DNA from 2 places in the Aerococcus vaginalis genome. Region 2 is predicted to be linked to the other one. Evidence: predicted binding sites of a transcription regulator. Region 2 holds the regulator's gene; the other holds the start of a gene.
The links. The regulator NrdR, encoded in region 2, represses ribonucleotide reductase genes. The targets are predictions, from matches to a motif close to ACACNATATATNGTGT.
Positions count from the first base shown of each region.

Region 1: nrdH (glutaredoxin-like protein NrdH) is a predicted target of NrdR. The motif match lies at 12,558-12,573, and genes of this name have one in related genera.

Region 1 covers NZ_JBSMYC010000001.1:435,021-450,565, forward strand. Annotated here, with positions in the region: partial or broken gene ACWOEX_RS02105 (dihydroorotate oxidase) at 1-381, opposite strand, end outside; gene ACWOEX_RS02110 (ArgE/DapE family deacylase) at 520-1,677, opposite strand; gene phoU (phosphate signaling complex protein PhoU) at 1,845-2,510, shown strand; gene ACWOEX_RS02120 (hypothetical protein) at 2,583-3,032, opposite strand; gene ACWOEX_RS02125 (histidine phosphatase family protein) at 3,108-3,788, opposite strand; gene ACWOEX_RS02130 (universal stress protein) at 3,946-4,809, shown strand; gene nrdF (class 1b ribonucleoside-diphosphate reductase subunit beta) at 4,875-5,921, opposite strand; gene nrdE (class 1b ribonucleoside-diphosphate reductase subunit alpha) at 6,009-8,150, opposite strand; gene nrdI (class Ib ribonucleoside-diphosphate reductase assembly flavoprotein NrdI) at 8,155-8,529, opposite strand; gene ACWOEX_RS02150 (5-formyltetrahydrofolate cyclo-ligase) at 8,792-9,373, shown strand; gene ACWOEX_RS02155 (ABC transporter ATP-binding protein) at 9,443-10,189, shown strand; gene ACWOEX_RS02160 (ABC transporter permease) at 10,182-10,967, shown strand; gene ACWOEX_RS02165 (NAD(P)H-hydrate dehydratase) at 11,082-11,939, opposite strand; gene ACWOEX_RS02170 (ComE operon protein 2) at 11,936-12,472, opposite strand; gene nrdH (glutaredoxin-like protein NrdH) at 12,612-12,833, shown strand; gene ACWOEX_RS02180 (branched-chain amino acid aminotransferase) at 12,966-14,009, opposite strand; gene ACWOEX_RS02185 (ATP-binding cassette domain-containing protein) at 14,142-15,545, opposite strand, start outside.
Region 2 covers NZ_JBSMYC010000001.1:16,064-32,965, forward strand. Annotated here, with positions in the region: gene polA (DNA polymerase I) at 1-2,216, shown strand, start outside; gene mutM (bifunctional DNA-formamidopyrimidine glycosylase/DNA-(apurinic or apyrimidinic site) lyase) at 2,234-3,070, shown strand; gene coaE (dephospho-CoA kinase) at 3,063-3,653, shown strand; gene ACWOEX_RS00105 (branched-chain amino acid transport system II carrier protein) at 3,677-4,165, opposite strand; partial or broken gene ACWOEX_RS00110 (branched-chain amino acid transport system II carrier protein) at 4,159-4,684, opposite strand; gene ACWOEX_RS00115 (aspartate aminotransferase family protein) at 4,896-6,236, shown strand; gene nrdR (transcriptional regulator NrdR) at 6,368-6,865, shown strand; gene ACWOEX_RS00125 (DnaD domain protein) at 6,891-8,264, shown strand; gene dnaI (primosomal protein DnaI) at 8,267-9,223, shown strand; gene thrS (threonine--tRNA ligase) at 9,558-11,516, shown strand; gene infC (translation initiation factor IF-3) at 11,755-12,258, shown strand; gene rpmI (50S ribosomal protein L35) at 12,279-12,476, shown strand; gene rplT (50S ribosomal protein L20) at 12,506-12,862, shown strand; gene ACWOEX_RS00155 (methionine ABC transporter ATP-binding protein) at 13,105-14,157, shown strand; gene ACWOEX_RS00160 (methionine ABC transporter permease) at 14,157-14,834, shown strand; gene ACWOEX_RS00165 (amidase family protein) at 14,899-16,371, shown strand; gene ACWOEX_RS00170 (hypothetical protein) at 16,436-16,768, opposite strand; gene ACWOEX_RS00175 (MetQ/NlpA family ABC transporter substrate-binding protein) at 16,765-16,902, opposite strand, start outside.

The DNA of each region.
Region 1 (15,545 bases), 420 kb from region 2:
TTCCGTGATCCCAGCAAAATCACTTTTTTCGACTTTATCTAAAATGGCTAAGCTTTCTTCTCCTCCCATACCTGAGATGGAGCAAAAAATTGGTGCAGCTTCCGGGTATGCTGTCTGATATTTAGATGCATAATCCAAATAGAAGTCCACACCATGATTTGGAAGCCCCATTGAGTTAATACTGCCGTATGGGATATCTTGATAGCGTGGTGTCGGATTACCTTCACGCGCTGCAGCCGTTGCGCTCTTCATAATGAATGTGCCTGCTGCTGATTCAGCTAACTCATCTAATTCTTCAGCTGACATACAATGAACACCTGATGCGTTCATGAATGGATTTTCAAACGTTTTACCTACAAATTTTGTCTCCAAACTCGCCATCATAAGCTCGCTCCTTCGCTATACAAATACTCTATTGCGTATCATACCTTTCTAACCTTTATTGAGCAAGAATATATCGTATATTTACAAATAAAAAATACGCCAGCTATTCGCTGACGTATTCATTCAAACGATCGATTATTCTTCCATGCCTAAGTAATCTTTGACGATTTCTTGATATACTTCAATAGCGTTGTAGTAGTCTTCAACCTTAACATTTTCGTCCGTCTGGTGCGCACTCAATGCGTTACCTGGGCCAACAATCACCATACCGAAGTCTTTGTTAGCGGTACGGAAAGCAGAAGCATCCGTTCCACCTTTAACAAAGAGTAACTCATCGTCATATCCATGGTTAGCCATCGCTTTTTGCGTCGACGCGAGCAACGGATCATCATCAGGTGTTGCGACAGCTAAAATATCGTACACCTGTTCATATTCATAGTCGAAGCCATCATGTAATTTTTTCAATTCGTCAAGAATTGCTTTGATCCGTTCACGTAAAACTTCTGAGTCTTGACCAGCGACAGTACGAATATCAATGAAAGCTTCAGCTTCATCAGGCACTACGTTGTTGCTGACACCACCAGAAATTTGGTTCAAACTGATAGATGCTTTGCCTAAGATGTCATCTTCAACATCTGTAATCTCTAATTTCTCTTTAATCGCTTTCAATGCCAATAATAAGTTATCAATAGCATTGACACCGGACTCTGGCGAAGAACTATGTGCTGCTTTACCACTTGTACGAATCTTGAAGTCAAAGACCCCTTTATTAGCGCGGGCGATATGCATACTCGTTTGCTCACCAATAATCATAGCATCGATACCATCAGCATAACCTTTATCTGAAAGGTCATAAGCACCTAAAAGGCCAACCTCTTCTGCATCGGTGCCGATAAATTTAATCGTTCCCTTGAAAGGAATACCGGATTCTTTCAAATTGATCAATGATGCAACTTGTGCAATTAAACCAGATTTCATATCGGCAGCACCACGACCGTACAATATGCCATCATCTTCAATAGCGTTAAATGGCTCATATTTCCAAGCTTTCTTGGTTACTGGTACAACGTCCATGTGTCCAGATAACGCAATCGTTTTACCTGGTTCGCTACCTTCAATGGTTGCGATTAATTGTGCGCGATCAGGATCATCGGTGAATGGTACAACTTTAGTAGGAATATCATGCGCTTCGAATACTTCTGCTAACATTTTTGCGACTTTTCGTTCATTACCATCAACAGTTTCAACATTAATAACTTTTTTAAGTAATTCTAGTGCTTCTTCATTTGTCATACACACGCATCTCCTGTTCTTAATTTTCTGTATATTTAACATAAAATAATTCTTAATTTTTTGCAATAATTAGCGCTGAAAGTGAATGTTCAGTTGAAGCCAATCATAAGATACATTATTATATGAATTAAGAATTGATTGTTAATGATAACGTAGGAGGACTGCTGATGAAAACTGAATTACGCGTTCAATTTAAAAAAGAAATCGAACATATGACGGATACCCTCTCTAAAATGGGAGATAAAACGACTGAAGCAATTAATGACACCATGACGGCGCTAACTAAACATAATGCACAACTCGCTGAAAGTGTCATTACTGGTGACATTGAAATTAACCGTCTCGAAAAGAATATCGAACAGGAATTTCACCGTACAGTTGGTCTGCAATCCCCTGTAGCCTACGAATTACGTTTATTAATTTCTTACTTGAAAGCCAGTGCCGACTTGGAACGTATTGGTGATCACGCAGTTTCCATCAGTAAAGCTAGCCTAACGATCAACCACCACAAACAGGATGAAAAGATCGAGAAAGAATTACAAACTATGGGTAGCGAAGTCTCTCATATGGTAGAAGCACTCGTTAAAACATTGCTTGAAATGGATGCTGATGATGCTCGTGTTATTGCGCATCACGATGATATGATCGACAGCTACTACAAGAATATTACTGATTGCACGATTCAAGCCATTAAGGATGACCCTGAATTAACGCGCAGCGGTGTACAGTACTTGTTCATTGCCGCTAACCTCGAGCGTATTGCCGATTACTCGACGAACTTGGCTGAACGTATCATCTTCGCAAATGATGGCGACTGGGTATCTTTGAACTAATTATCGATATGATCTAAAACACAAAAAAGGACGTTCTCAGACGTCCTTTTTTAATTGTATGATTCATTAAAATTACAAATCTAATTCTTTGATGATACGACCACGTTGATCGTAGGCATATTTTCTCGCCTTGTTACTATCATTCATCGCAACAATCAAACGATCACGGTATGGTTCTGCCAATTCGTCGAATAAGTAATAATCATCATCTAAATCATTTTTCTTACGCAATGCTTGAATTTCTTTTTCAGAGCGCAATTTGTAAGTTGTTGGTGGCAAAGTACCTTCGTTTGGTTCTTCTTCAATACGGTAAACGTAGTTACTATCATGGGAGAGATATTGAATTTCTAGCGCACCGGAATTCGTACGTTCTGTTTTAATTTGATCGTATTCTTCTTTTTGAAGTTCCCACCAGGCTTTGATGCCGTTCATTGCGTCTTCTTCAGTGTTGAATGTACCATGTTTTTTACGTACTTCATCACGTTTATTTTCCCAGTAAACTGTAAATACTGTTTCAATCATTACAAGCATCCTCTCTTTATCGATGTATAGTTACTATAGCATATTCTACAATTATGCGTGAGTGATGAGATAATTCTAACCTTCAGGTAAAAAATTATTTATTTTCGCAAAGTAGTCTAAATGGAATTGACCATCGTGGTAACGCACTTTAGACACCGCAGCATTTGGTAAATTATTAGAGATATTCGGCTCTGGAATGATATTTTCGAGGATATATTTGATGCAGGCACCGTGACAAACAACTAAAATTTTATCTTCATTCACACGATGACGTTGAATCAACTGAATTAATCCACTTTCCACACGATGCCAGAAGTTACTAAATGTCTCTGCATCGTGGTATGGATCAGCACGGTGAATCGCATTAACGATTTGCGCGTGATTAAGTTGTGCGCGCATATCATCCGCACTTTCATAACCATTTTTCTTCGCGACATAGTCATATGTCCACACATCGTCCTTACCCTCGAAGCTACCAAAGAAAACTTCGCGGAATTCTGGCATTTGCGTAATCCTAATGTTAGGATCCGTTGCACGATTTTCCTGCAATAATAACTTCGCTGTACGCATGGTACGCGATAAGTCACTCGTATACACCGCATCAAAAGATAAGTTGGCCATTTCTTTACCTGCTTGAATGACGCCCTCTTCGCCTTCAGGGGTCAATGGTGTATCTGACCATCCTTGCATGCAATGATATTTATTAAGAAATGTGCGTCCGTGTCGTACAAAATAAATTGTTGTGCCTTCCTGCATGGTGGTATCCTCCTCAATTTGTATCTATACGTTGTGTCCATTGTACCAAAAATTAAACCGCTATCGGGACTCTTTTAATCGATCAATCTGATGAAAACATATTGTAAGCGGTTTATATATTTGGTATACTAAGCCTAAAGAATAGGAGGGGATTCCAATGTTAGATACTATTCATAAAATCTTAGTGCCCATTGATGATTCAAAACAAGCAGCTAATGCATGCGAACAAGCCGCCCATTTAGCAAAAGCCTGTGATGCATCGCTGATCTTTCTCAACGTTATTCGAGAAAACGAAAGTTTAGCGCATATTTTAACTACTGATGAACGTGATGCGCTGATCAAAGCACGCGAGCAATTGCTAAAAGATTTCCAAAAACGTGCGCTGGAAATCTATCCTGACATTGAAACGGAAGATAAGATTCTATTTGGCGATGCACGTCAAGGTATTCTCAATCTCCTTAATGAAGGCGATTATCAAATGGTCGTAATGGGTGCGACAGGTAAAGGTGCCTTCAAACGTGTCGTTGTTGGCTCAGTAGCCCAATTTGTTGCACGACACTCCCCTGTCCCGGTATTGCTTGTTCGACATAGTCCAGAAGCTACGAAGAAAATACTCATCCCTTCCGACGCATCTGAACCATCAAAACGCGCACTACGACTTGGTATCTCACTCGGTAAAGCGTGGGAAAGCAATCTTGATTTGTTAACAGTTACTGAAAACTTTGGATTCTACAGTAAAGCTTACAATTTCCAAGATTTCCACGATCAATTACATCAAGATGCGGAAGATTTTCTCCGTCCAATCGCTGCGAAATATGATGACAATCGCGATATCACCATGACGACTCATGTGATTGATGGTGATCCACGTTTAGAAATCCTAAAATTCGCACAGACGAATAAAGTGGATATGATTGTGATTGGTGCTTCCGGTAAAGGTAGCGTCAAACGTTTAATCCTCGGTTCCGTCTCTGAATATGTCTTAATGCATGCAGAGACGAACGTGCTGATTATTCATTAAAAACAACTTCTTCTTAACACAAAAAAACAGGCGTCGTTTTGGCGCCTGCTTTTTTTGTATATTGATTATTTGTGATTTTTCTTCGCACGTTCTTCTGCTTTACGTTTGCGATAAGCCATACGCTGTTCTTTACGTTGAGACATCGACCACGTCGAGTAGTCTTCATCAGCCATCGCAGATACATTACCGAGCAAGTATCCGTTACCAACCTGAGAGAAGAAATCGTGGTTAGATGTACCCGTTGAAATACCATTCATAACAATCGGGTTAACATCTTCCGCTGTATCTGGGAACAATGGATCAAAACCAAGATTTTGTAAAGCCTTATTCGCATTGTAACGAGAGAATGTCAACACTTCATCTGTCCAGCCGACTTCGCCGTAAATGTATCGTGCATACTTCTCTTCATTTTCATACAATTCGTAAACAGTATTGAAGACCCACTGTTTCATCTGCTCACGTTCTTTATCACTTAATGCGAGATACCCTTTCTGGAATTTGTAGCCGATATACGTGCCATGAACAGATTCGTCACGAATAATTAATTTAATAATTTCAGCTACATTTTCCAATTTGTTGTTACCGAGATACCACAACGGTGCGAAGAACCCAGAATAGAACAAGAACGTTTCTAACATTACGTTAGCAGCTTTTGCCTGAAGTGCTGAACCGTTCTGATAGATATCATTGATACGGTTCGCCTTATATTGCAAATTCTCATACGTATCCGTCCAGTCAAAAATCTCGTTAATACGTGACGTTGAGTTCAACGTAATGAAAATCGTTGAGTACGATTTGGCATGGACAGTTTCCATAAACTCGATATTGTTGTAGACACCGATTTCCTGTGGCGAGCGGTGATCACGACGCAAAATGTTCAGCGCATCTTGCGACTGTAAAGTATCTAAGAGTGTCAATCCACCGAACGCTAAATCGACCACACGACGCTCTTCTGTTGATAGCATGCGCCAGTCATCTAAGTCGTTAGATACTGGGATGCGTGTATCCAACCAGAACTGACTTGTTAATTTTTCCCAAGTTTGTTTATCAATATCATCTTCAATATTGTTCCAGTTAATTGCCTTGTATTGTCCGCGCTTCCATTGATCAATGCGCGCAGCCTTTTCTTCAGCATTTAATTCCAGAAATTTTTTATTTGGTTTATCCACTGCACAATTCCTCCTTTTATGGCTTAGCTATTAAATTGAACAACTCTCACAGTAGTTACTACCGACTTCATCACCGTCATCAGTGAAGGTACGGATGTAGTAGATAGATTTCACGCCCTGATTCCATGCATAGTTACGCAAGATATTTAAGTCACGCGTATCCATCTTGGTTTCTCCAGGTTGCTTCCATGGATACAATCCTTCTGGAATATCTGAACGCATGAATAATGTCATGGACATTCCTTGATCAACGTAACGCTGAGCAGCTGCATAAATATCAATGACTTTACGCATATCTAAGTCATAGGCTGATTGATAGTACGGCATCGTCTTGTTTGAGAGATATGGCGCTGGATAGTAAGTCTTACCCGTTTTCTTCTCTTGACGTTCTTCAATTAGACGAATGATCGGCTGTAATGATGAGCTCGTTTCATTGACATAACTGATGCTACCAGTCGGTGCAACAGCTAAACGATACGCATGGTATAGCCCATGTGCTTGAACATCTTTCTTCAACGCTTCCCAATCTTCAGCAGTTGGCAACGGCACATTCTTCAAAACTTCTTTGACTTTATCAGAGGTGATTTCTGGAATATCCTCAATCATTTGATCGAAGTATTCACCAGAAGCGTAGTCTGAGTTTTCAAAGTCGTAGAATGTTTCATTACGTTCTGCCGCGATTTTGTTGGAAGCAACGAGTGACCAGTAGTTCATCGCATAGAAGTATGCTTCCGTTAACTCGATCGATTCATCAGATCCGTAATGAATTTCATTAAGTGCAAATAAGGTATGCAAGCCCATCGCACCGAGGCCGATAGAGTGAGACAACTTATTACCATTTTCGATGGATGGTACAGCACCGATTGACGTGTGATCTGTAACATAAGTCAATGCGCGAACTGATGTTTCAATAGATTTTGCGAAATCAGGGCTTTGTACCATATTCACCATATTCGTTGAACCTAAGTTACAACTAATGTCTCGCCCTAATACTTCATATTCTTGACGATCGTTCAGTGTGGATGGTGTCTGTGTCTGTAAAATTTCAGAACACAAATTAGACATTACCACTGTCCCATCGATTGGATTAGCTTCATTTACCGTATCAATATTAATGATGTATGGGTATCCAGATTCTTGCTGGAGACGACTAATTTCATTCTCCAATTCACGCGCTTGGATGCGGTATTTCTTGATCTCTGGATTGTTGACCATATTTTCGTATTCTTCGGTGATATTGACGTATGAGAACGGCTTACCGTAAATACGTTCGACATCATACGGACTAAAGAGATACATCACATCATCGTTAGCAACTAATTCATAGAATTTATCTGGTACAACGAGACCGAGGGATAACGTCTTGACACGTATTTTCTCGTCTGCGTTTTCCTTCTTCGTTGATAAGAAGTTAACGACATCTGGATGGAAGGCGTTCAAGTACACAACCCCTGCGCCATTACGTTGACCTAATTGATTAGCATAGCTGAACGAATCCTCAAATAACTTCATGACTGGTACGATACCTGATGCGGCATTCGCGATTTTCTTAATTGGTGCGCCAGATTCACGTAAGTTGCTCAAGTTAATACCAACACCACCACCACGTTTAGACAACTGCAACGCGGAGTTAATGGTACGTCCGATCGAGTTCATATCATCTGTCATCTGTACTAGGAAACAACTAACCATTTCCCCCCGACGCTTACGTCCAGCATTCAAGAATGTTGGTGTCGCTGGTTGGAAACGTTGCGTAATCATTTCATCACGTAATTGTGTCGCTAGTTTCTCATCACCATCTGCGAAATATAACGCATTGAAAACTATACGATCTTCGTAACGTTCAAGATAACGCTTGCCATCATCTGTCTTCAGTGCATACTGTGAATAGAATTTATGCGCACCCATGAATGATTTGAAGCGGAACTTTTTATCGTAAGTAGACTGCAATAAATCGTAAACGAACTGGCGGTCATACTTGTTGATAAATTCTTCTTCGATGTAGTCATTATCTAATAAATAATTAATCTTTTCTTCAATGGTATAAAAAAAGACCGTATTCGGATTCACATGTTCCAAGAAGTACGCGCGAACCGCTTCCTTGTCTTTTTCTAACGGTATTTTATTGTCAACCGGAATATTTAATTCATTATTCAGCTTGAAGTAAGTCATTTCATCAGGCTTCTGTGGCTTCGGTGTTTTCAATTTGTCTGACAATCTCCTTTACCTTTTTAACGTCATTTGATGATCCCATGAATTCGAAACGATGTAAAACTGGCACATCGTAATCTAAAGCAATATCCTGCGCTGTATAGCAGAATAAATCTTTACCAAAATTACGATTACCGCCACCAATGATACCGCGACAAAGTGACTGATTAGCACCCGTCTCAATAAAATCGTTCATCGGATCTGTGGTTTCAATATCATACGTTGGAATCACAATAATATATGGCTCATGGACTTCTGTAAAACAGTTCTCTTCAGTAATCTCCAAACTCGGCATCTCTAGCTTTTCGATAAAACGCCGTGTATTGCCAACAATGGACATGTAGACGAGTAACACAATGATCTCCTCCCATAAACATACGTATTGCCACTCACTAATATATAATGAGTGGCATCCCTTGGTGTTTATTCTATCAGCGCATTTATAACCGGTCAACTATATTTAGTAGTTCACAATCGATATCTCCACTAGATATAGTACATTGTGCACTGTTTTATTTCATGATCGTTCTTTTGTATCACGTGATCACTGACACTCGCAACGCCCTTTGATACACTGAACAATGATTAAGGAGAGCGTTTTTATGACTAACATTCACGAGACTAAAAAAATATTGCGACAACAGATTTTGAACAAGCGAACACAATTATCTGCGGACTATTATCAAAAAGCAAATAAAAAAATTACTCAGAGAATTCTTGAATCATCTGCTTGGAAAGAAGCTAAAACAATTTTTATGTTTCATTCATTGGAATATGAATTCGATACGGCTTCATTGATACAGTCTGCCAGAAAACATCAAAAACATGTCGTATTACCGGTCAGCGATATCAAATCACATCAGATGATACTTTGTACCTATCCGGAAAGGGACGACGGTTGGCAGTACGGAAGTTTTAATATCAAAGAACCTATTGCTACGCCTGATAACATTATAGATAGTCACACTGTAGATATCGTCATCGTCCCGTGTGTGACCTGTACACATAGCGGACAGCGTCTCGGGCACGGCGGTGGTTTCTATGATCGTTGGTTGACAAAGTATTCAGCATTTTCGATCCTACCCTATTTCGATGAACTCATGGTTTCTGAGATTCCGATCGAAAAACACGATCAATCAGTAAATATGGTAATCACTGAAAATAGTATTTATCCGAGTGATTAATTGTATTTTGTGTATACTTTGTTAAAATAGAATTGTTCTAAATAAATAGAAAGAAAGGAAGCGCATGGTATGAAAGAACTTTTTAATGTCAAAGACCTGAGTCTCACCTTCGGCAAGCATACGATCTATGATCATGTCGATTTTTCCATTGCTCAGGGACAGCACACAGCGCTTAAAGGGCACTCCGGTAGTGGTAAAAGTATCCTACTAAAAATTCTCTGTGGCTTACAACGTTTTGATGATGGGGAAATTACATTCGAAGGCAAACCGCTCTATGATTACGATTATCGTGAACTTAGACAGCGTGTCGCCTATGTCACGCAGACCCCACAATTATTTGGACATACCGTTCGCGAAAACCTCTACTTCCCGTTTGAGATTAGAGGGCAAGCGGTCGACGACGAAGCGATTGATCATCTCATGCGTGCACTCAACATGGAAAACATTTCACTCGATACCGATATCTCCACATTATCTGGTGGTGAACGTCAACGTGTTGGGTTGATCCGTTCACTTGTCATCCCATCACAAGTGTTATTGCTCGATGAAATTACATCCGCTTTGGACAAGAAAAATCAGCGTGCTGTAGAAAAAGTTCTGCAAGATTTTGCCGATCAAAATGGTACAACGCTAATTTGGATCGCGCACCATGCGATAGAAATTACTGATCCAAAACAAACGATCATGGTCAATGGCGACGGATCAATTACAGTCACTGAAGGTGCCGTACCTGATTTTGATGAAGATGATGCCGCTTTGGATGCATCAACTGAAGCAAAAACATCTGAGGAAAGTGAGGTAACCGTAAATGGCTGAAACAATGACGATTAATCTTTGGTCCCTACTGGCAACTTTTTCACTGGTTGTCATTTCCCTAATCATTTCCTGGAAAGAAGACCTCGGACTGATTAAGGACATTTTGATTGCTATCTTCCGCATGTCACTACAGCTAACCATTGTCGGTTACTTGTTGATATTCGTTTTCCAGGTCGATAATTGGTTACTGACGACGGTAATTGTCGGTATCATGGATATCAACGCTGCCTGGACAGCACAAAAACGTGGCAAGGGTATCAAACGCCACTTCGCAATTGCTATGCTTTCCGTCTTCGGTAGTAGTATCGTATCCCTCGCTATCTTGGTATTAACCGATGCGATGGTTTACGTGCCAAACCAAGTTATTCCAATGAATGGTATGTTGATTGGTGTAGCTATGAACATCACAGGTCTCAGTTTTACTAACTTGGCACAGACGATCGATAACCAGCGTCAGCAAATTAATGAAAAGTTAGCGCTCGGTGCTTCGACCAAGCAAGCTTCAAAAAATGTGATTCGCGATTCCATTCGTAACAGTTTGCAACCACAAATTGATACTACCAAAACAGTCGGTTTAGTTATCTTACCTGGATTGATGACGGGCATTCTATTCGTTGGTAACTTCCCGAAAGAAGCGATCATGTATCAGATCATGTTCTACTTCGCGATGATGGCAGTCGCTACCATTTCAGCAGTTATCACTGTCTATCTCGCTTATCCATCCTACTACACAGATTTTGGTCAATTATTACCACGTGCACAGGAAGATCTCAATTAAGAAGCATTAGAGAACTGCTCTCGTAGCGGTTCTTTTTTTGTGCATTCGTTGCACTTACAGTGTAAATTCGTCAAACAAAAAATGCTCTCGTCTGACGAAAGCATTCACTCCTAATTATTTAATAATTTGTTTAAGTGCCCGTGGTAATTCATGTGCTAATCGTGTCGGTACCACAATTGCCTGCGAATCATAGATACGGTCAGCTGTATAACTATGTAGTAATACACCCGCTGCCACCGCATGAAATGGTTCATCAATCACACCGACCATCGCAACAATGACACCGACTAATGTATCACCCATACCTCCGATAGCCTGTCCTGGATTACCGTATATATTCTCATAATAGGTCCCTTTGTCTGGAGCAAATATCCGCGTAGGTGCGCCTTTGAGTGCCACAATCGCATGACTCTGATCGACAAAACGTTGAATAGCTTTTGGATCTCGGCTATCCACGCTTCCCTCTGTTAATTGTCGCCATTCACCCAAATGTGGCGTGAGGACGATGTTCAACTGTCGATCGATAAAAAGATCTGGTCGTTTTTTAATTACCTCGCCATACATTTGAATGGCCCCGGCATCGATAATTAAAGTTTGAAGCCTCATCGCTTCTGATAACGTATCCATCAAAATATCAAAGTAACATTGCTCTGACTGGGTCATTCCAGAACCGATCGCAATAATCTCGCTTTGATAAATCGCGTGTTCTAACGCTTCAGTATCATCCCAGTCAATAAACATCGTCTCAGGAAGCGAGGCGTGAACTGCTGGTAAGTTAGCTTTATCACTAGCTACTGTAACGAGCCCACAACCTGCGTACACGGCAGCTTGCGCATTCATTTGTACTGCACCACCCATTTGTCGATTGCCACCAATCAGCAGTGCCCGACCATAATCCCCTTTATAGCTGTTCTCAGGACGTACAGGGAGCCATTGTTTAAAATGCACTAGTGTTAACGGTTCCTTTTTCATTTAGTGTCACGCTCATCCTGTTTATTACTTACTTGCTGCTCTGCCAGTTCTTTTTTCACATTGGCGCTATGCATCTGTTCAAACATCTGGAAAAAATTCTCAGGAATTTCACCTTTTTGAATCGTCACCCGCTGTTGTTTGAGCAATTTCTCGGCATACGGATGATTATGATAGTCATAGAGGTAAGTAATCCGTTGAATACCTGCTTGAAGCAAACTCTTGGTACATTGCAGGCATGGACGATGTGTAACATAAATCTCAGCGCCATCAGTTGAAGCGCCAAATTTTGCGCATTGCAACAAGGCATTCATTTCAGCGTGAATCGTGCGCATGCAGTGACCATCTTCAACATAACAACCGACATCGATACAATGCTCGTCACCGGATACAGAACCGTTATATCCACCCGCAATAATCCGATTATCACGAACGATAACCGCCCCCACCATCAGACGTTCACACGTACTTCGCAATGACAACATTAGACTCTGTGCTAAAAAATATTGATCCCAGGGTATTCGCTCTACCACAATGATTCTCCTCCATTCTGAGACTAACCACTCTATTTTGTGCTTGACATTTAGTCATGACCGCTATATATTGTATATATCAGTTGAGGCACTATATATTGTGTCTGAAAACTTTCGGTAATACAAGAGGAGGTCGTTTGACATGGTCAAAGTTTATTCAAAACCAGGTTGCATGCAATGTAACTTTACTAAAAAATTCTTAACGGACAACAACATCGATTTCGTAGATTCTGATGTTACAGCATCTGAGGAAGCATTGAACGAAGTAAAGGAAATGGGATTCCAATCTCTTCCAGTTGTCGTTACAGATGATATTGAGCCATTTTTTGGATTCCGTCCAGACTTACTCCAACAATTGGCTTAGTCCACGATAACGATTTCTATTATACAATGAGAAACGTGATGTTTGCGCATCACGTTTTTTTGTGCACTTTTCTCTGCATAGATAAAAACACCTGCGGCAGATATGACTACCACAAGTGCTTATGGTTGATGATTAATGATCTAATTCAACGGGATAAATCCAGCCTTCAGGTGCTTCCACATCACCGTTCTGAATACCATATAATTCACCGTAGAGACGTTTGCTGATTGGACCTACTTCTGTTTCAGAATAGAATGGGTGGTACTCTCCTTTATACTGCACCCCAGCAATTGGTGAGATAACCGCCGCTGTGCCCATTGCACCCGCCTCAACAAATTCATCAATCTGATCGATATAAACATCGGTTTCTGCGACGTCTAACCCCAATCGTTTTTCAGCTAATTCGAGTAGGCTTCGTTTCGTAATACTTGGTAGAATTGATGGTGATTTCGGTGTAATAAATTGGTTATCCTTTGTGATTGCGAAGAAGTTAGCAGCACCGACCTCTTCAATCTTCGTATGCGTTGCTGCATCGAGATACAACGCATCACTGAATCCTGCTGCGTGGGCTTCCTCACCCGGCAATAGGCTCGCACCGTAGTTACCGCCGACCTTGTTTGCGCCCGTTCCACGCGGTGCAGCACGATCGTATTCAGTCACAATAAAGCGTGTTGGTGTCATACCACCTTTGAAGTAAGGACCGACTGGGGAACAGTAAATCGCGAAGATATACTCTGATGCTGGATGTAACCCTAACTCTTCCCCTGCACCAATCATAAACGGTCTAATGTATAAAGAAGCACCTGACCCATAAGGCGGCACCCATTCATGATTAGCACGAACCACAGCTTTCACTGCGTCGATGAACTTATCTTCAGGAAATGCAGGCATCAATAAACGTTCAGCACTTTCTGCCATACGTTCAGCATTCAAATTTGGACGGAATAATTGAATGTCCCCATCCTTGGTTCGATAGGCTTTTAATCCTTCGAAACAGTGTTGACCGTAATGAATGACCGTTGCTGCTTCTGACAGTGTGATTTGGCTATCTTTTGTTAATTGACCGTCATCCCATTCGCCATCCTTCCAACGTGAGATGAAACGATAGTCTGTTTTGACATAGTCAAAACCTAAACTATCCCAATCAATTGTTTTTGGATCCAATGTTTCGCTCATTGTATCTCCCTCAATTCTATATATTCGTTATATGTATTTATTGTATGTAAAAATATTTTGTTTGTCTATAATTTTCTTAATATTTATAAAACGCATAAAAAAAGTGCTGACTAACAGCACTTTTCATTCTAATTATTTTAATGTAATGACTTCGTCGAATTGGGATGAGAACTCATCATCACTGATATGAGAAATCATGATGACAGTTGATGGTAAGTTAAGAATACGCTTCGTAATCATTTCTGATAATTCATCATTCAAACCGGTTGTCGGTTCGTCGAAGATCATAACGTCGCGTGATTCCATCAAAGCTCTAGACACGGCAACCAGCGTCTTCTCACCACCAGATAAACCATGGTTCAATTCAACGGTTTTATCAATTCCAGGTTTCAAGTGGACGCTATCACGCATCGCTTGAATGGTGTCGCGATCATAACCACGATAGAAGTTAATATTTTCAAATACCGTTCCCGTAAAGATTTTATTCGCTTGGTTCTGGTACCCAATATTCCTATTCTTAATGTTCTCGCGATTCATCTTCGTGCCACTGAAATAAACGCCGCCCTGATCAGGTTCAATTTCACCAGCGATAATCCCTGCAAGTGTCGATTTTCCACGTCCCGATTCTCCACGAATCAAGTATTTCTTACCCTGTTCGAAGGTCTTCGTAAAGCCGTCGAAGAGTTCTGGGCCTTCATCATACGCAAAGTGAATATCCTTAACTTCTAAGTCCCCATTTGGTAATTTTTCAGGTGCTTTGAATTCGTACTCCTGATCGAAGTGGAAACTATTGAAGATCGGACGTGAAGATTCGTATATCGCCTTGGTATTCGACAACTGAATCACTGGCGCGACCAAACTTGAAGTCAACTGCATCACAGAAATCATCATCCCGACGGATAGCGCACCTGAGAACACCATCAGTCCAGCCAATAATAACACAGCTAATACTGAAACTGTCCCGAGCGCGCTACTGAAAATCTGCGCAAAATACATCAAATTTTCCAATTTGAAACGCGCTTGTTCCTGAACCACACTCTTATCTTTGTATTTATCAATCACACGATCTTCAACGTTATAACGGTTAATTTCATCTTTAATATTTAGATGTTCATAAGTAAAGCGCTGGAAGAGTTGTGATTTCTTCGCAAAATTATCGGCATTTTGGCGGATCCGTTTCTGGGTCAACAGTGGTGACAAGAGCGGAATCATCGCCCCAATCACACCAATAATCACTGCACGCCAATCGATAGAGAATAGCGTGAACATCGACAGAATTAACGTAATCACCATATCAATCGACATGAAAATCGCAACGTAACGGTTCGCATAAACAATATCCAAATTGGTACTGTAGTCCACGTTCTTCCAACCGTCTTTTACTAAGTCTTTCTTCAATAACTTGTTTTTGACGGCTAATAATTTCTTACCAGAATTGGTATAAATGAGGCGGTAACCCCATGTCTGTGCTAAGAACCCGATAATCACTAAGGCAACACTAATGCCGATGTATAGCACAAACTTGTCCATCGTCTT
Region 2 (16,902 bases):
ATCGCCGTGGTGCGACCGATATGGAAGATTACACCCCTGATACCGTGAAGGAAAAATATGGGATTATCCCTGAACAGATTGTCGATCTCAAGGGATTGATGGGGGATTCTTCCGATAACTATCCGGGGGTTACAGGTATCGGTGAGAAGACAGCATTGAAGTTGTTGAAGGAATATGAAACGGTAGAAGGCGTTTACGATCACATCGACGATATTTCCGGTAAAAAACGCAAAGAGCATCTGATCGAAGACAAGGAACAAGCTTTCATGTCGAAGGATCTCGCACGCATTCGCACTGATGCGCCGGTTGAATTGACGATTGATGATATTGAAATGCGGGCGCGTGATGATGAAAAATTGCGTCAGTTTTATGAGGATATGAACTTTAATCAGTTCCTGTCTGAAATGGGCGGCGAAGCAGCCGTTAAATCGGAGACCTCGGTCGAAGTGCCCGAATATCAGGTGGTCACCTCAGCCGATGAGCTCACGGCTGACATGTTCAAAGGCGACGCCCAAGCTTTCTACACGGAAATGTTGGAGAAGAATTACCATGACGGCACCATGATTGCGGCAGCATGGGGGAATGCCGATAGCGTCTATGTAGCACCTGTTGACGTTCTAGTCGCATCGGATGTATTCCAAAACTGGCTGACTTCAGACGCACCGAAATGGGTATTCGATATGAAACGCCAGCGCGTGATGTGGTACTACCAAGGCGTTCAGATGCATGGTGTCACGGAAGATGTACTGATCGGCTCCTACCTCAGCCATTCGGAAGATTTGAGTGTCGACATCGCTAAAGTCGCAACGGCAGAAGAAATTTCTGGTTTCCCGACCGATGATCAAGTCTACGGTAAGGGTGCGAAGCGCGGTATTCCAAATGATGCAACCAATATGTACGATCACCTCGCACGTAAAATTCAATTGATTCAGGATCTCGTACCGATCGAACATGAACATCTTGAAGCGAAGCAGATGATGTCTCTGTACCGCGATATGGAATTACCGCTCGCTGATGTGTTGGCTGATATGGAGGAACAGGGCGTTCACGTCGATCAGAACGTGCTCGATGAACTCAAGATCGATTTCGACCAGCGTCTCAAAGACCTCGAAGGCGCCATCTACGAAGAAGCAGGACACGAATTTACGATTAATTCCACCTATCAGTTGAGCGATGTCCTCTACGGCGAAATGGGACTCCCACACGGTAAGAAGCTCAAAAAAGAGGGCGAAAATGGTGAGAAGTACTACTCAACCGCACAAGGTGAATTGGAGAAACTCCAAGGTGTTCCGATTGTCGATCTGATCCTGAATTACCGTCAGATTTCCAAACTACAATCGACGTACGTATCAGGACTCAGCGACTTTATTCATGAAGATGATCAGAAGATCCACACACGCTTCGTCCAGACATTGACGGCTACCGGACGTTTGAGTTCGGCGGATCCGAACCTTCAAAATATCCCGATTCGTAGCGACGAGGGACGTCAGATTCGTCGTGCCTTCATGTCCAAACATCCGGACTGGGTCGTATTGAGTTCCGATTACTCCCAGATTGAGCTGCGTGTACTCGCATACATTTCTGGCGACAAACATCTGAAGCAGGCCTTTATCGACGGCAAGGACATTCACTCGGACACAGCGAGTCGTATTATGAATGTGCCGATTGAGGAAGTGACCGCCAACCAGCGTCGTCAGGCGAAGGCGGTGAACTTCGGGATTGTTTACGGCATCAGCGATTACGGATTGAGTCAGAACATCGGTATTCCGCGCTACGAAGCGAAAGAATTTATTGATCGTTACTTTGAAACATATCCAAACGTGAAACAGTTCATGGATGAAGTTGTGAAACAGGCGCACACCGATGGCTATGTGGAAACGTTATGGCATCGTCGTCGTTACTTACCAGATATCAATAACCGTCGTTTCCAATTGCGCAGTTTTGCGGAACGTACAGCAATGAACTCGCCGATTCAGGGTACCGCTGCCGATATTATCAAGATCGCAATGATTCGCATGAAACAAGCGTTAGCCGAACGCGGTTTACAAGCAAATATGCTGCTTCAGGTGCACGATGAATTGATTTTTGAAGTACCGAAGGAAGAGGTAGATGAACTGACCGCACTCGTCAAAGAAGTGATGGAAGGTGCAGTCGACTGGGATGTGCCGTTGTTGGCGGACGTTAATGTTGGTGATACTTGGTACGACGCGAAATAGAACAGGGAGAGATGTAAATGCCGGAATTACCGGAAGTCGAAACGGTCAGACGTGGGTTGATCGAAACGGTGCAGGGCGCTGAAATTACGCATATCACTGTGAAATGGCCACGTATCGTCCAAGATGAATTTGGGATCGATGGATTTGCAGAGCGCATGGTCGGACAGGTGTTGGATACCGTCGAACGACGCGGCAAGTTTCTCTTCTTCTACTGGACGACAGACGGCTGGATCAGTCACTTGCGTATGGAGGGAAAGTGGCTAGTCGTTGATCAGCGTGATGAACCCGATGCTTATACGCACGTCATTATCGATCTCGCTGACGGTCGCTCCTTGCGCTATCGTGATGTTCGCAAGTTTGGGCGCATCCACCGTGTCGCACGCGATGCGATGCCAGAAGCGATCAATGCCTTGCAGCTAGGACCTGAACCGAGTGAATTGACGTTGGATTATCTCAGAGATAGATTTCAGCGCACAACGCGTGTGATCAAGAACGTCTTGCTCGATCAGACAGTCATTGCGGGTATCGGTAATATTTACTGTGATGAGTCACTGTGGCTCAGTCAAATTCATCCCGAGCGTCCCGCAAACGATTTGTCAGATGCGGAAATTGAACGACTGCGGCAGGCGATCCAATCCGTCATATCGCGTGCAGTCGATGCAGGAGGGACGACGATCCGCACGTATCAGAATACTTTCGGAGAGAATGGCTATTTCCAGCTGTCGCTAAAGGTATACGGCAAGGCGGGTGAACCGTGTAGCCGCTGTGGGACTATGATTGAAAAAATCAAAGTCCACCAACGCGGCACGTCCTACTGTCCGCATTGTCAAACGTTGGAGGAAATACATGACTAAAATTATTGGATTGACAGGTGGTATCGCAACGGGGAAGAGTACCGTGAGCGATATCTTCAAATCTCACGATATCCCAGTGATCGATGCCGATCAGATTGTCTATGACTTGGAACGCAAAGGTGAACCCGGTTTGCAAGCGATTGTTGATACATTCGGTGAAGCCTATCTGACTGAAGAAGGTGAACTCGATCGCCATAAATTCGGTGCAGAAGTATTTGCGGATGAGAAAATGCGTGATCGACTGAATGAAGTCTTAAAACCACTAATTCGCTCACGTATTGAGTCGGAAGTTGAGCGCGTGAAACAAACAAACATCCCGCTCGCTATATTGGATGTGCCGTTGTTATATGAAGGCGGTTATGAAAAACTGTGTGACATGATTGTCGTTGTCGCGGTAAATGAAAATACACAGAAAGAACGTCTGATAGAACGTAATCAACTCACCGATAGCGAAGCGACGCAACGTATCGCCTCTCAAATGTCGCTCGAAGAAAAAATCAAACATGCAGATCACATGATCGATAATTCGACAACCATTGAAAATACTAAACAACAAGTTGAGGAATTGTTAGAGAAAATGTAAATGAAAACTTATAACACCTACTCTCATGGGAGTAGGTGCTTTTTTATATAATACAAAAACGCTTTCGATAATAGATGTTGACGAAAAATAAACGAGATGATAATAAAAACAAAATTACGATAGCTAATTTTAGGGAAATTAGCATGAAAGTAACTGGAAACGGCTGATACGACGCCAGTCGATGTCGTAATGCTGGCTAGTAATACGGTAGATCCTAGAATCAAAACATCCAGTGCACTGAAGCCATCTTGAGAAGCACGAACTAATAGATGCGTGCCGATATTTTGTCCATCTGGGATGTTGGTTACGCTCGTGTGGTTTCCCATCCAAATGAGGAAAAAGTATATGATTCCAATCAAAGCACTAGCGATGGCAGAAGCATATAGAGAACTTTTGATAGCTGTTGTTGGTTTAGTAATCCCGCGTTGCTTAACGGTATTACTTAGGACAAGTGTAAAAGCAAGCGCACCGAGTGAATCCATAGTGAGATAGCCATCAATAAATCCTACCATGGAGCTGGTGACTCACTAAAACGGGGGATAGTCATTGTTGAAGGATTGCCTCTATAAACGACCAGACGACGAATAATGAGTATGCCGATAGTGATCAATAGTGCAGGAGTCAGATACTTACCAATGGCCTCTGAAATATCATCTGGTGACAGCGCAAGGAACATAGTGATTATCAAAAATACAAATGAAAAAAGCGCAAGTGACCATTTCATAAGATATCGTCGCCATGCGAGGAATTGTTGAAAAAGGACCAAGCATAATATAAACGATAGCGAGAAATATTACGGAAAAAATTGGATTCACTTGCTTTAGCAATCCAGGATATCCTTTTGTCGAGAGACTACCAGCAACCATCGTCATTAAAGGCAATCCAATACCTGTAATCATGAAACCGATCATTGCTGTTTGATAATGTGCACCAGATTCAAAGCCTAAACTTACAGGAAAAATAAGACTCCCAGCACCAAAAAACATCGCAAAGAGCATAAACCCAATAATCCAAATATCTCGCCACTTCATAAAGATTCCTCGTTTCTCTGTTTATTTTTTAAGATATAAAAAGTATATTAAATAGCTATCGGTAAACCAACAGTCTTTTTAGAATTATTTGCCAATTATAAATAAAATGTGATAGGCAGTTGACGATTTTGTCCATAAATTCTATAATTAATAACTGAAATTTTGAAATTGTCTAACTATTTAATTTTCACTAAAATTTGGAGGTATTTTTATGCCAACAAAATCAGAACAGATTATCGAAAAAGATCACCAGAGTTATGCACCGTCCGGTCGTATAGAGTATTACCCATTAGTTGTTGACCATGGGCATGGTGCGCGTATTGTTGATGTAGATGGTAAGGAGTATATTGATCTATTAGCCAGTGCTGCGGCGTTGAACTTAGGTGCTACACCAGAACGCGTCGTTGAAGCGATTAAGAAGCAAGCAGAGCAATTGGTTCATTACCTACCAGCATACACTTACCAAGAGAGTGCAGCTAATTTAGCAGAAAAATTAGTATCTATTGTTCCAGGTGATTTTGATAAATTAGCGACGTTTGGTCTATCAGGATCCGATGCGAATGATGGAATGATGAAATTTGCTCGTGCATATACTGGTCGTCAGAAAATTATTACCTTCAGTCGCGCGTATCACGGTGCAACATATGGCGCGCTAGCAATGTCAGCTATCTCACCAACCATGAATGAAAAAATTGGTCCAGGTGTTGCAGAAGTCTACCATATTCCGTATCCAGATCAGTATCGTGGAATGTTTGGCGCTGAACAGTCTCAGGCGGTAGATGAATATTTATCTCCATTATTTGAACTCTTTGAGACAATTTGCCCACCGGAAACAGTAGCAATGATTAATGTTGAGACGATTCAAGGCGATGGTGGTTTGCTACAACCAGTACCACATTACTTCGAGCGACTAAGAGAGATTTGTAATGAATATGGTATTGTTCTCGCTGTCGATGATGTACAGCAGGGAATGGGACGTACTGGGACTTGGACATCACCAGAACATTTTGGTTTTGAACCTGATCTTATCGCTTTCGGAAAGTCTCTTGCGAATGGTATGCCACTATCTGCCATTGTAGGGCGTAAAGAAATTATGTTGGCTTTGAAGAGTCCAGCGCATAGCTTTAGTGCAGCAGGTAATCCAATTGCCTGCGAAGCTTCTTTGGCATTAATTAAAACCATTGAAGACGAAAAGATTTTGTCTGAAACAACACGCAAAGGTGAACGGGTAGTTGAACGTCTACGAAAAAGTCAAAAACAATATGAATTTATCGGTGATGTACGTGGCAAAGGACTGTCTATAGGTATTGATATCGTCTCAGATAAAGAGAAAAAAGTAAGGGATCACGAAGTAGCACTTAAAATTGCAAATCGTGCGTATGATTTAGGTGTGTTAATAACAGTAATATCAGATAATGTTTTACGCTTTCAACCGCCATTGGTAATTACCGATGATGAATTAGATCGAGCATTGACCATCTTGGAACAAATTTTTGAAGAACTTTCACTTGGGAAACTTGAGAATCAAGTGATTTATGGTCAAGGATGGTAATGATTATTTTATTTAGTCCTCCTCAGGCACTGCGTGATTGCGGTGCCTTTTTCATTCGATAAAACTTGCACTTACAAGCTTAAAAAGGGATAATTAAAGGGAATACAAACTGAGTTTTGGAGGTGAATGTGGTGAGATGTCCAAATTGTCAAGAGAAGGGGACGAAGGTGATTGATAGTCGCCCAATCGATAAGGATACCGCCATTCGTCGTCGGCGTGTCTGCCCGAAATGTGATTACCGTTTTACGACATTTGAGCGTCTGGAGCGTCAGCCGTTGCTTGTGATTAAAAAAGACGGTAATCGTCAGGAGTTTTCGCGCGAAAAATTACTGCGTGGGTTGGTGCGCTCGTGTGAGAAACGCCCGGTATCTGTGGAACAATTGGAAGGCTTAGTTCAGGATATCGAGTTTGAGTTGGAACAAACGGGTGAGGCAGAAATTCCATCGCGTGAAATCGGTGAGATGGTGATGGATCGCCTGCCGAAAGTCGATGAAATTGCTTATATTCGCTATGCGAGTGTGTACCGCGATTTCAAGGATGCCTCTGTATTCCTCGATGAGATTAAACAGCTCAAGGAAAAACAGAAAAACGAGACAGAAGGACAAATCGAATTGCACTACGATGAATGAGCAAAATGAGAGGACGGGATAGTATATGGGGCAGCCACCCTGGGAAAATTTAAAACTGACCGACACCTTACAGGTAAAGCAGACAGATTGGCTCACAGATCTTGATTGGACGACGTTAGCGCGTTTGTACCTGCCAATCATCGGTAGTCAGTCCTACGCCTTGTTCCATGGCCTATACCAACTTTTACCAACGAAACAGTTCAAATCAGCTGTCATCCGTCATACGGATATTACGGATACATTTGTCTGGTCGGCGCGTACCTATGTGACAGCGCGTGCGCATTTAGAGGGGATTGGGTTGCTTGGCGTCTATCATCGCAAAGACGCTTACCAAGACCCGCAGTGGCTCTATGAACTCAGTGCGCCCGTCACGCCACAAGTTTTCTTTGAAGATGCTGTACTATCAACGTTACTGTATCGCGAGGTCGGCGAGAAACGCTTTAAACAACTGCGTGATTCGTTCTCGGTATCCTGGCCATCAGCGAGCCATGACGATTGGCAAGCACAGACGTACTCGTTTCGAGATGTGTATCGCTTTTCGCCGGAAGAAGCGGATGCGATGCCGGATTTGTCGAATGGTCAATCATTTATCCTAGGAACGGCACAAAAGGAACCTAATGCGCCCATCGTTATCGGTGATCAGTTCGATGTTTGGCTGTACAAGCAAACTTTGATGCAGCGGCATATTCCTGAACGAGCGCTGACAGACAAGGTGTTGGAATTGGCGACAGTGCTTCACGATCTCTACGGCTATGATGAAATGGATCTGGCGCGTCTGACGTATCGTGCGATGGATTTCAATCGGCAGCAAATCGACACCGATAAGCTGCAACAAAAAGCTTATGATTCGCTGCCTTCTAAGAAGAATCAAGCAACGACAGCCGCTTTACAATCGAATACGAATGACCCCAAGATTTTAGAAAAGTTAACGGTTGATCAGCGCGAATTGGCTAAAGAAGCGCGTGAGTATTCGGTGATTGATTTTGTCTCATACCTGAAAGAATCACGTAACGGTTATTTGACGAAGAGTGAACGTCAGATATTAACGGATATGGTGGCGCGTGATGGCTTATCTTCTGCTGTTATCAATGTGATGGCGTATTATTATCTGATTGAAATGGATAAACCAACGCTAATTCAAAATACGATGGAGCGTACGGAGAATGACTGGCTCAAACAAAACATCAATACGCCGGAAGCGGCACTGTATTATCTCGCGCAGCGCAACGAACGCCAGTCTCAAAAGAAGCGTCGTTATCACAAAAACAATAACTATAAAGAAATGATACCGGATTGGATGAAAGACGATCAATCAACGACAAAAAAAGCAGATAAACGACTGAAAGATCGCAGTGATGAAATTCAGCGATTACTCAATAAAGACAAAGGGGAGCGATGAGCATGAAAAATGTAGGAGACGTACTTTCGAACAAACAGGATACCTTGCGCTTGCATGACATCAATCCTTCTGAGCGTCGTGAATTATTGCGAAAGGAAGTCATCAACGATCCTGAAGTCCGCCAATTTTTCAATGAACATAAGGACGAATTGAGTCGTGAAATTATGAATCGCAGTATGTCCAAGCTCTATGAGTTTGTGAGTGAAAAGCGCCGTGCCAAGGAACATAAACCGCTCAAAATGCCGAACTATACGCCGAAACTCGTGATGGATGCGAATGCGATTACGGTGAAGTATGAACCGACCAAAGAGTTCCAAAATAAGCAGAAGGCGAAGGAACGCTATCAGGCGATTACCTTGATTGATCTGCCGAAAGACCTTCATGAGGCGACGTTTGAGAACTTTGATACGACGGAAGTGGAACGTCAGAATGCTTTAATTGAAGCGATAAAGTTTAAAGATAGATATCTTGCAGCGAAGAAAGATTCAAATCAAAGCGATCCATTCGTTCAATCCCCCTACATCTACGGCAATTTCGGTATCGGAAAGACCTACTTAATGGGTGCGATTGCGAATGCTTTTGCGGATCAGGGAATTAAGACGACGCTGGTGCATTTTCCACAATTAGTGACCAATCTGCGTAATAGCATCAATGATAATAAGGTGCAGGAACATCTTGACGAATTGATCAACTGCGAAGTGCTCGCGCTCGATGATATTGGTGCCGAGAACAATACCCCCTGGGTGCGTGATGATATTCTCGGTGTGATTCTCCAAGCGCGGATGAGTGCGCATCGCATTACACTGTTCACCTCCAACCTTAATTTTGAACAGTTAGAGGATCACTTCGTCCATACGAAGAATGGTGAGGAATCTGTAAAAGCGAAACGTCTCATGGAGCGTATTCGTTATTTCGCCAAAGAAGTTGAAATGAGCGGTAAAAATCGCCGCCACGACTAATTTCTTAGCTACTGTCCTATTGCATTTCAGCAAGTGAACGATTATACTACGAGTAGTTAGTCAATAATAGAAGATTTAATCGCAATCATTTAACAGAGACAAGCGGTAGGTGAAAGGCTTGAACGATTGCGGTGTCACCACTTCTTAGACTTTTCGACGAACGTATGATGTCATACCTAAGTCGGACGGGAGCGCCCGATATCACGTGTAATGAGTGTACGCTAATTATTGTTTTAGCGTATAAATTGGGTGGAACCACGGTATTAGATTGAAAGTTATCGTCCCTTTTCGAGTCATCGAAAAGGGACTTTTTTTATATAGAGGAGGAATTGTGATGGTTAAGGTAGTATTCCCAGATAACAATGAAAAGACGTTTGACGACGGCATCACTGGTCGTGACGTTGCGAAATCCATCAGTAACAGTTTGGCAAAACGCGTCGTTGCCTATGAATTAGACGGCGAACTCAAAGGTTTGGACGAACCGCTTGCGCATGACGGTAAGATCGCGTTGATCGATCCAAAAAACGATGCAACTAAGGATGAAGCATTGCGTATTCTACGTCACTCCGGTGCGCACTTATTAGCACAGGCATTGCGCCGTCTGTTCCCAAACATTCACTTTGGGGTAGGACCTGCGATCGAAGATGGTTTCTACTACGATACGGATAACGGCTCTGGACATCAGGTGACTGAAGAAGATTTACCACGTATCGAAGAAGAAATGCAAAAGATCGTGAAGGAAGATTTCCCAATCGAAGGGCATGAAGTTTCTTTTGATGAAGCCAAAGAAATGTTTAAGGACGATCCATATAAGATCGAATTAATCGAAGACCTACCAAAAGACGAAAAGATCACGGTTTACAGCCAAGGTGAATTTACCGACCTCTGCCGCGGTGGACACGTGCCGTCTACGGGTTACTTGAAACACTTCAAGTTATTGTCTCTTGCTGGTGCATACTGGCGTGGTGACTCTGACCGTGCCATGATGCAACGTGTGTACGGTACAGCTTTCTTCAACGAAAACGATTTGAAAGCCGATCTCAAACGTCGTGAAGAAGCGAAAGAACGTGACCACCGTAAGATTGGTAAAGAGCTCGATCTCTTCATGATTTCACCAAAAGTCGGTCAGGGGCTCCCATTCTGGTTGCCAGCAGGAGCAACGATTCGTCGTGAAGTCGAACGCTACATCGTTGACCGCGAAGTCGAAAACGGCTACCTACACGTTTACTCACCAGTGATGGCGAATACGGATCTCTACAAGACATCCGGACACTGGGATCACTACCGCGATGACATGTTCCCGCCAATGGACATGGGTGATGGTGAAGAATTGGTATTGCGTCCGATGAACTGTCCACACCACATTCAGGTCTTTAAACACCACAAACGTTCTTACCGTGATTTACCGTTCCGTGTGGCTGAACTCGGTATGCAGCACCGTTACGAAAAATCCGGTTCATTATCCGGTTTGCAACGTGTACGTGAAATGACCTTGAACGACTCGCACTTGTTCGTTCGCCCAGATCAATTAGAAGACGAATTCATCAGTGTATTACAGATGATTTTGGATGTTTACGAAGACTTCGGTATCAAAGACTACAGCTTCCGTCTCAGCTACCGTGATCCAGAAGACAAAGAAAAATACTACGATGATGACGAAATGTGGGAAAAAGCACAGGGTCAATTAAAAGGTGCTATGGATCGCATGGGCTTGGACTACTACGAAGCAGAAGGTGAAGCAGCTTTCTACGGTCCTAAATTAGACGTTCAGGTGAAGACTGCTTTGGGTAACGACGAAACGCTCTCTACCATTCAGATGGACTTCTTAATGCCTGAAAAATTCGACCTTACTTATGTTGGTGAAGACGGTCAGGATACCCACCGTCCAATCATGATTCACCGTGGGGTTGTCTCCACGATGGAACGTTTTGTTGCCTACTTGATCGAAGAATACAAGGGTGCATTCCCAACGTGGTTGGCACCTGAACAGGCTGTGATTATTCCAGTTAATGACGAAGCACACGGCGATCATGCGTTTGAGGCTCGCAACGAATTGCGTATCCATGGTATTCGTGTCGAAGTCGATGACCGTAACGAAAAAATGGGATACAAGATTCGTGAAGCACAGACGAAGAAGATTCCTTACCAATTGGTCTTCGGTGACAACGAAATCGCTGATGGTACGGTTAATGTTCGTCGTTACGGTTCGAAGAAAACGGAAACCATGCCTTGGGAAGATTTCTTGAACTTGATCGAAGAAGATATCGCGAACAAGAGCCGCAAAAAGGCTTAATTAGTTATTGACAGGCGGGCATTTCGATAGTATGATATTCTCTGTGAGAAAAGAAGCAGAAACCCCGTTTCTCACCTGAGTTGACAAGATACGTCCTCGGGTTGATATTATCAGTTGTTTTCGTATGGAAACATTGTGACGATATTCAAGACGGGTTTGTGCATGCAAGCCCGTTTTTTAGTGGCTATATGGACGTCTATCAATTAACAATGTGGAGGTGTTAATTATCGCAAAAGGGATGATTATTAACGAGGACATTCGTTCGCGTGAGGTTCGTGTTATTGATCCAAATGGCGATCAATTAGGTGTAATGGCAACAGATGATGCTTTGCGTAAAGCAGAAGATGCTAATTTAGACTTAGTATTGGTTTCACCAAGTGCTAAGCCACCTGTTGCGCGTATTATGGACTACGGTAAATACCGTTACGAACAACAGCGTAAAGAGCGTGAACAGCGTAAGAATCAGAAGACTCAACAAACGAAGGAAATTCGCTTGAGTCCAGCAATTGATGAGAACGACTTACAGACGAAATTACGTCAAGGTAACAAGTTCATCAAGAAAGGTGACAAAGTTAAAGTTTCCATTCGTTTCAAGGGACGTGCGATCACGCATAAAGATCTCGGGCGCGAAGTCTTACAGCGTTTCGCTGAAGAAATGTCCGATGTAGCCCAGGTCGAACAACAACCACGCATGGAAGGTCGTTCTATGCAGTTGATGCTCGCACCAAAAGATGATAAATAACGAAATCAGGAGGATTGAAAATGCCAAAACAAAAAACACACCGCGCATCAGCAAAACGTTTCAAAAAAACAGGAACTGGTAAATTAAAACGCAGCCACTCCGAACGTAGTCACCGTTTCCACGGTAAGACTAAGAAACAACGTCGTCAGCACAAACAACCAGCATTAGTACACGCAACAGATATGCGTCGTATTAAACAAATGCTCGATACGCACTAATCAGGATTATCTGAAGAGGAGGAAATTTAATGGCTCGTGTTAAAGGTGGAACAGTCACTCGTCGTCGTCGTAAGAAATACCTAAAACTTTCAAAAGGTTACTTCGGCGCTAAATCAAAACTTTACAAAACAGCAAAACAACAAGTAATGAAGTCGCATATGTACGCATACCGCGACCGTCGTCAACGTAAACGCGACTTCCGTCGTTTATGGATTGCACGTATCAATGCTGCAGCTCGCCAAGAAGGTATCAGCTACAGCCAATTGATGAACGGCTTGAAGAAAGCAAACATCGAAATCAACCGTAAGATGTTAGCTGAATTAGCAGTTAGCGATGCTGCTGGATTCAAAGCAATCGTTGAACAAGCAAAAGCGGCTTTAAGCTAATTTAAACGATAATATTGAGAAGCTGTACGATGAGCAGTCATTGTGCAGCTTTTTTTTATTTTTAATATGTGAAAGCGGTAAGTTAGTGATTTCAGTGTATGTTTAGTATACTTAGCGTGGTTTGACATGAACCGGAATGGTGTATGATCGACTATACTGATCACTACTGTTCAAAAATCGCAATGTTTAGACAGTATATACCCCTTATAATAAGTACTGTTATTTGAGAGAGGAGGGAGCCAATGATTGATTTAGACCACGTTTCAGTTGAATTTGATGGTACCAATGGCCAAAAAGTCGTGGCAGTTAATGATGTGACGCTCCATGTTGAAAAAGGTGAAATTTTTGGGGTTGTCGGTTATTCTGGGGCTGGTAAGAGTACATTGGTTCGTACAATCAATCAGCTACAAAAAACAACATCAGGGACAGTGACCGTAAATGGTGAGGATATTCAATTGCTATCTGAAAAGGCGTTGCGCGAAAAACGCAAAAAAATTGGCATGATTTTCCAACACTTTAACCTCATGCGCTCGCTCACTGTCGCTCAGAATGTGGCGTTCCCACTCAGAAAGTCCGGTTTAAGTAAAACAGAAATTAATCAGAAAGTTGATGAACTGATCGACTTGGTCGGCCTTAGTGAACGAAAAGATGCCTATCCATCGCAACTATCCGGTGGACAAAAACAGCGTGTTTCGATCGCTCGTGCATTGGCAAATGATCCGAACGTATTACTCTGTGACGAAGCAACGAGTGCGTTGGATCCGAAAACGACCGCTCAAATTCTTGAACTATTGAAGTCTGTGAACGAACGACTCGGTATTACCATCGTGATCATTACGCATGAAATGAACGTGATTAAACAGATCTGTGATCGCGTGGCTATCATGGAAAACGGGCATGTGGTTGAGCAGGGAACCGTGTTACAGATTTTTGCGGAATCGAAGGAACCCTTGACGCGCGACTTTATTGCCTCTGCCAACCCAGCCGAAAAAGGGATCGAAGACGTCCTGCATTCACCAGAGATTTACGGCCTACATGAAGGGCAGCCGGTGTACCGTTTAGAATTTGTGGGAAATACTTCAGGTGATCCGCTCGTCGCGCAGCTTGTGGAACATTATCACGTCTACACCTCCATTCTATTCGGGAATGTCGAGGTTATCCAGAATACGCCAGTGGGCACATTGCTTGTGACGCTGGATGGTGACGCTGAACATATCAAGGCCGCGCTTGAATATATTAAGTCTAAAGATATTCATCTCACTACGCATCAAGTAACGAATGGAGGTAAGCACTAATGGATTTTTTAGAAACATTACTACCTAATGTGATGGAAAGTCTCGATGTGATTGGTCAATCGACACTAGAGACACTCTATATGACGGTACTTACCTGTATTGTGGCTTTTACGTTAGGGATTATTGTCGGTGTATTATTAACGATCTGGATGCCGGGAGGATTACGCCCCAAGCCAGTGGTCTATAGTGTACTGGACAAACTCGTGAATATTTTCCGCTCGATTCCATTTGTTATTTTAATTGCATTATTGGTGAGCGTGACACGTTTCATCGTCGGTACGTCGATCGGTACAACAGCGGTTATAGTGCCAATGGTTGTCGGAACGATACCATTCTATGCACGAACCGTACAGAATACGCTGGTTGAAGTCGACAGCGGTGTGATCGAAGCGGCGGAAGCGATGGGGTTATCGACCTCACAAATTATTTTCCGTGTCTTACTGAAAGAAGCCGTGCCAGGGTTGATTCGTATCTCCGCCTTGACCTTTGTGAATGTGATCGGTCTCTCCGCAATGGCCGGTACAGTCGGTGGTGGGGGCCTTGGTGACTTAGCAATCACTCGTGGGTACCAACGTAATCAGATCGACATCACGTTAGTATGTACGTTCATCATTTTGATTATTGTCTTTATTGCGCAGGCGGTATCTGATAAGGCCGCAGAGCACTATGAACATTAGAAAGAACATTGGGATGGGCAAGCAATTGCTGATCCCTTTTTTTCGTTAACTGGAGGATTTTGTATTGAAGGGTTTTAATGATTTTAGCGATGCGACGGCAGTCAGTGAAGCCATTAAGCAGGGCAAATTAACACCGGTTGAAGCCGTACAACTGGCACTCGATGTCATCGAACGCGAAAACCAGCGTTCCAATGCTGTTGTATATGTACGAAAAGAGGAAGCATTGCGTGAGGCGCGAGCGCTGACTGATTTCAGTGCACCGTTTGCGGGGGTGCCGATTCTCATCAAAGATCTCAATCAGCATCTCGAAGGTACGCCATTAACGAACGGGTCTCGCATCACCAAAGATAATATCAGCAAGCATACGGATTTTTTCGTACAGTCATTACGCGATGCCGGCTTCATCATTGTCGGTGTGACGAATGTGCCAGAGTTCGGGTTCAAGACACAGACGGATTCGATGTTACATGGCGATGCGAAGCTACCGATTGCGCCTGATCATACACCGGGCGGTTCTTCCGGTGGTGCGAGTGCGGCGGTAATGAGTGGGATGGTGCCCGTTGCTTCAGCGAGTGATGCGGGAGGTTCGATTCGTGTGCCCGCATCATATACAGGGTTATTAGGTCTGAAACCGACACGCGGGCGTACGGCGATGGGGCCGGACTCCTGGCGTGGCTGGGGCGGTGCATCCATCCACTTTGCAGTGACACGCAGTGTACGTGATACAGAGCGTCTCTTACTAGCACTACAGACCGAACAGGAAGCCTCACCATTTCATGTGTCGTCACTGACTGAATCTGATATCCAGCAAGCAAAACATGATTTCAAAGATCTCCGTATTGCTTATTCTAGCTATAATCCTTTCGTCAGTGAGGATGCGCCTGAGGTGACGGCGTTGCTCGAAAAAGCTACAGCTGCATGTTTAAAGAATGGCATGACAGTCGAAGAGGCGGTACCTGCGATCGATCAGGAGCCACTGTATCAAAGTTATATGGAGATGAATGGTGTCGATACACTCGGCATGATTCACAGCTTCGAACAAGCACTGGGACGCAGTGTAACACTCGATGACATCGAGCCGTTTACCTGGGCGATATACCATTACGGTTTGTCACTGCCTAATTATAGTTTGGAACATGGGATCGCATTGTGGGATCAAGCGGCTTGGTCGATGGCACAATTCTTTGAAGATCACGACCTCTATTTCCAGCCGACGACGAGTATGTCATCACCACTTCGTGATGATATCCATGAAAGTGAAGACCTCAAAGAACGCATGCGACACTATGAGGAGTTATCTGATGAAGATAAATCACGTACGCGATTTGAGATGTACAATACCTCGCAGCGTCTCACATCCTATAGTTGGATCTATAACGTGACGGGACATCCATCCATCAGTATTCCGATTGGTCAGAATGCGGATGGCCTCCCGATCGGTCTTCAAGTCACTGCACCGAAAGGCCATGAAGACTGGTTACTCGCCTGTGCCGCATTCTTTGAAGCGCGCGGTGACTTCTATCAACCGACGCTTTAACTCATAAATACGAAAAGCTGTATCTAACGTTGCAACGTTGAGATACAGCTTTTTATTTGGGGCATTATTTATGATAATTTTTCTTTAACTCTTGAAAGTGATCATAGGCGCGTTGATTGTCAGCGTCGAGGTTATTCGGATCCCAACCTGGGACGAATTTACCATTAGTGACACGCGCCATCGCTTTGGCTGTCGCTTCCGTCTGATACTCAGCACGTACTTTTTGGACGAGTGGGATGTTCTTTTCAGATTCACTAACGGCAAAGACGAGTTTGAAGTCATCGGGAACCGTTTTTGGATCCTCGATGAACAACGCTTCGTCGGGTTCATAGTTCGCCGTACCAGCGACACTCGCACCGTTGATGAATAGATCGACATCATCCACATAGCTCATCATCGATGCGTATCGATCGGTTTGAAGGTGAGACGATGCGGATTTTCGGTAATATCATCAATCGTGTACAGTTTGTGGTCGCCAGATGCTAATGTGATCATATTGAGATCAGCGAAGGTACGTAATTGGTGATCCAT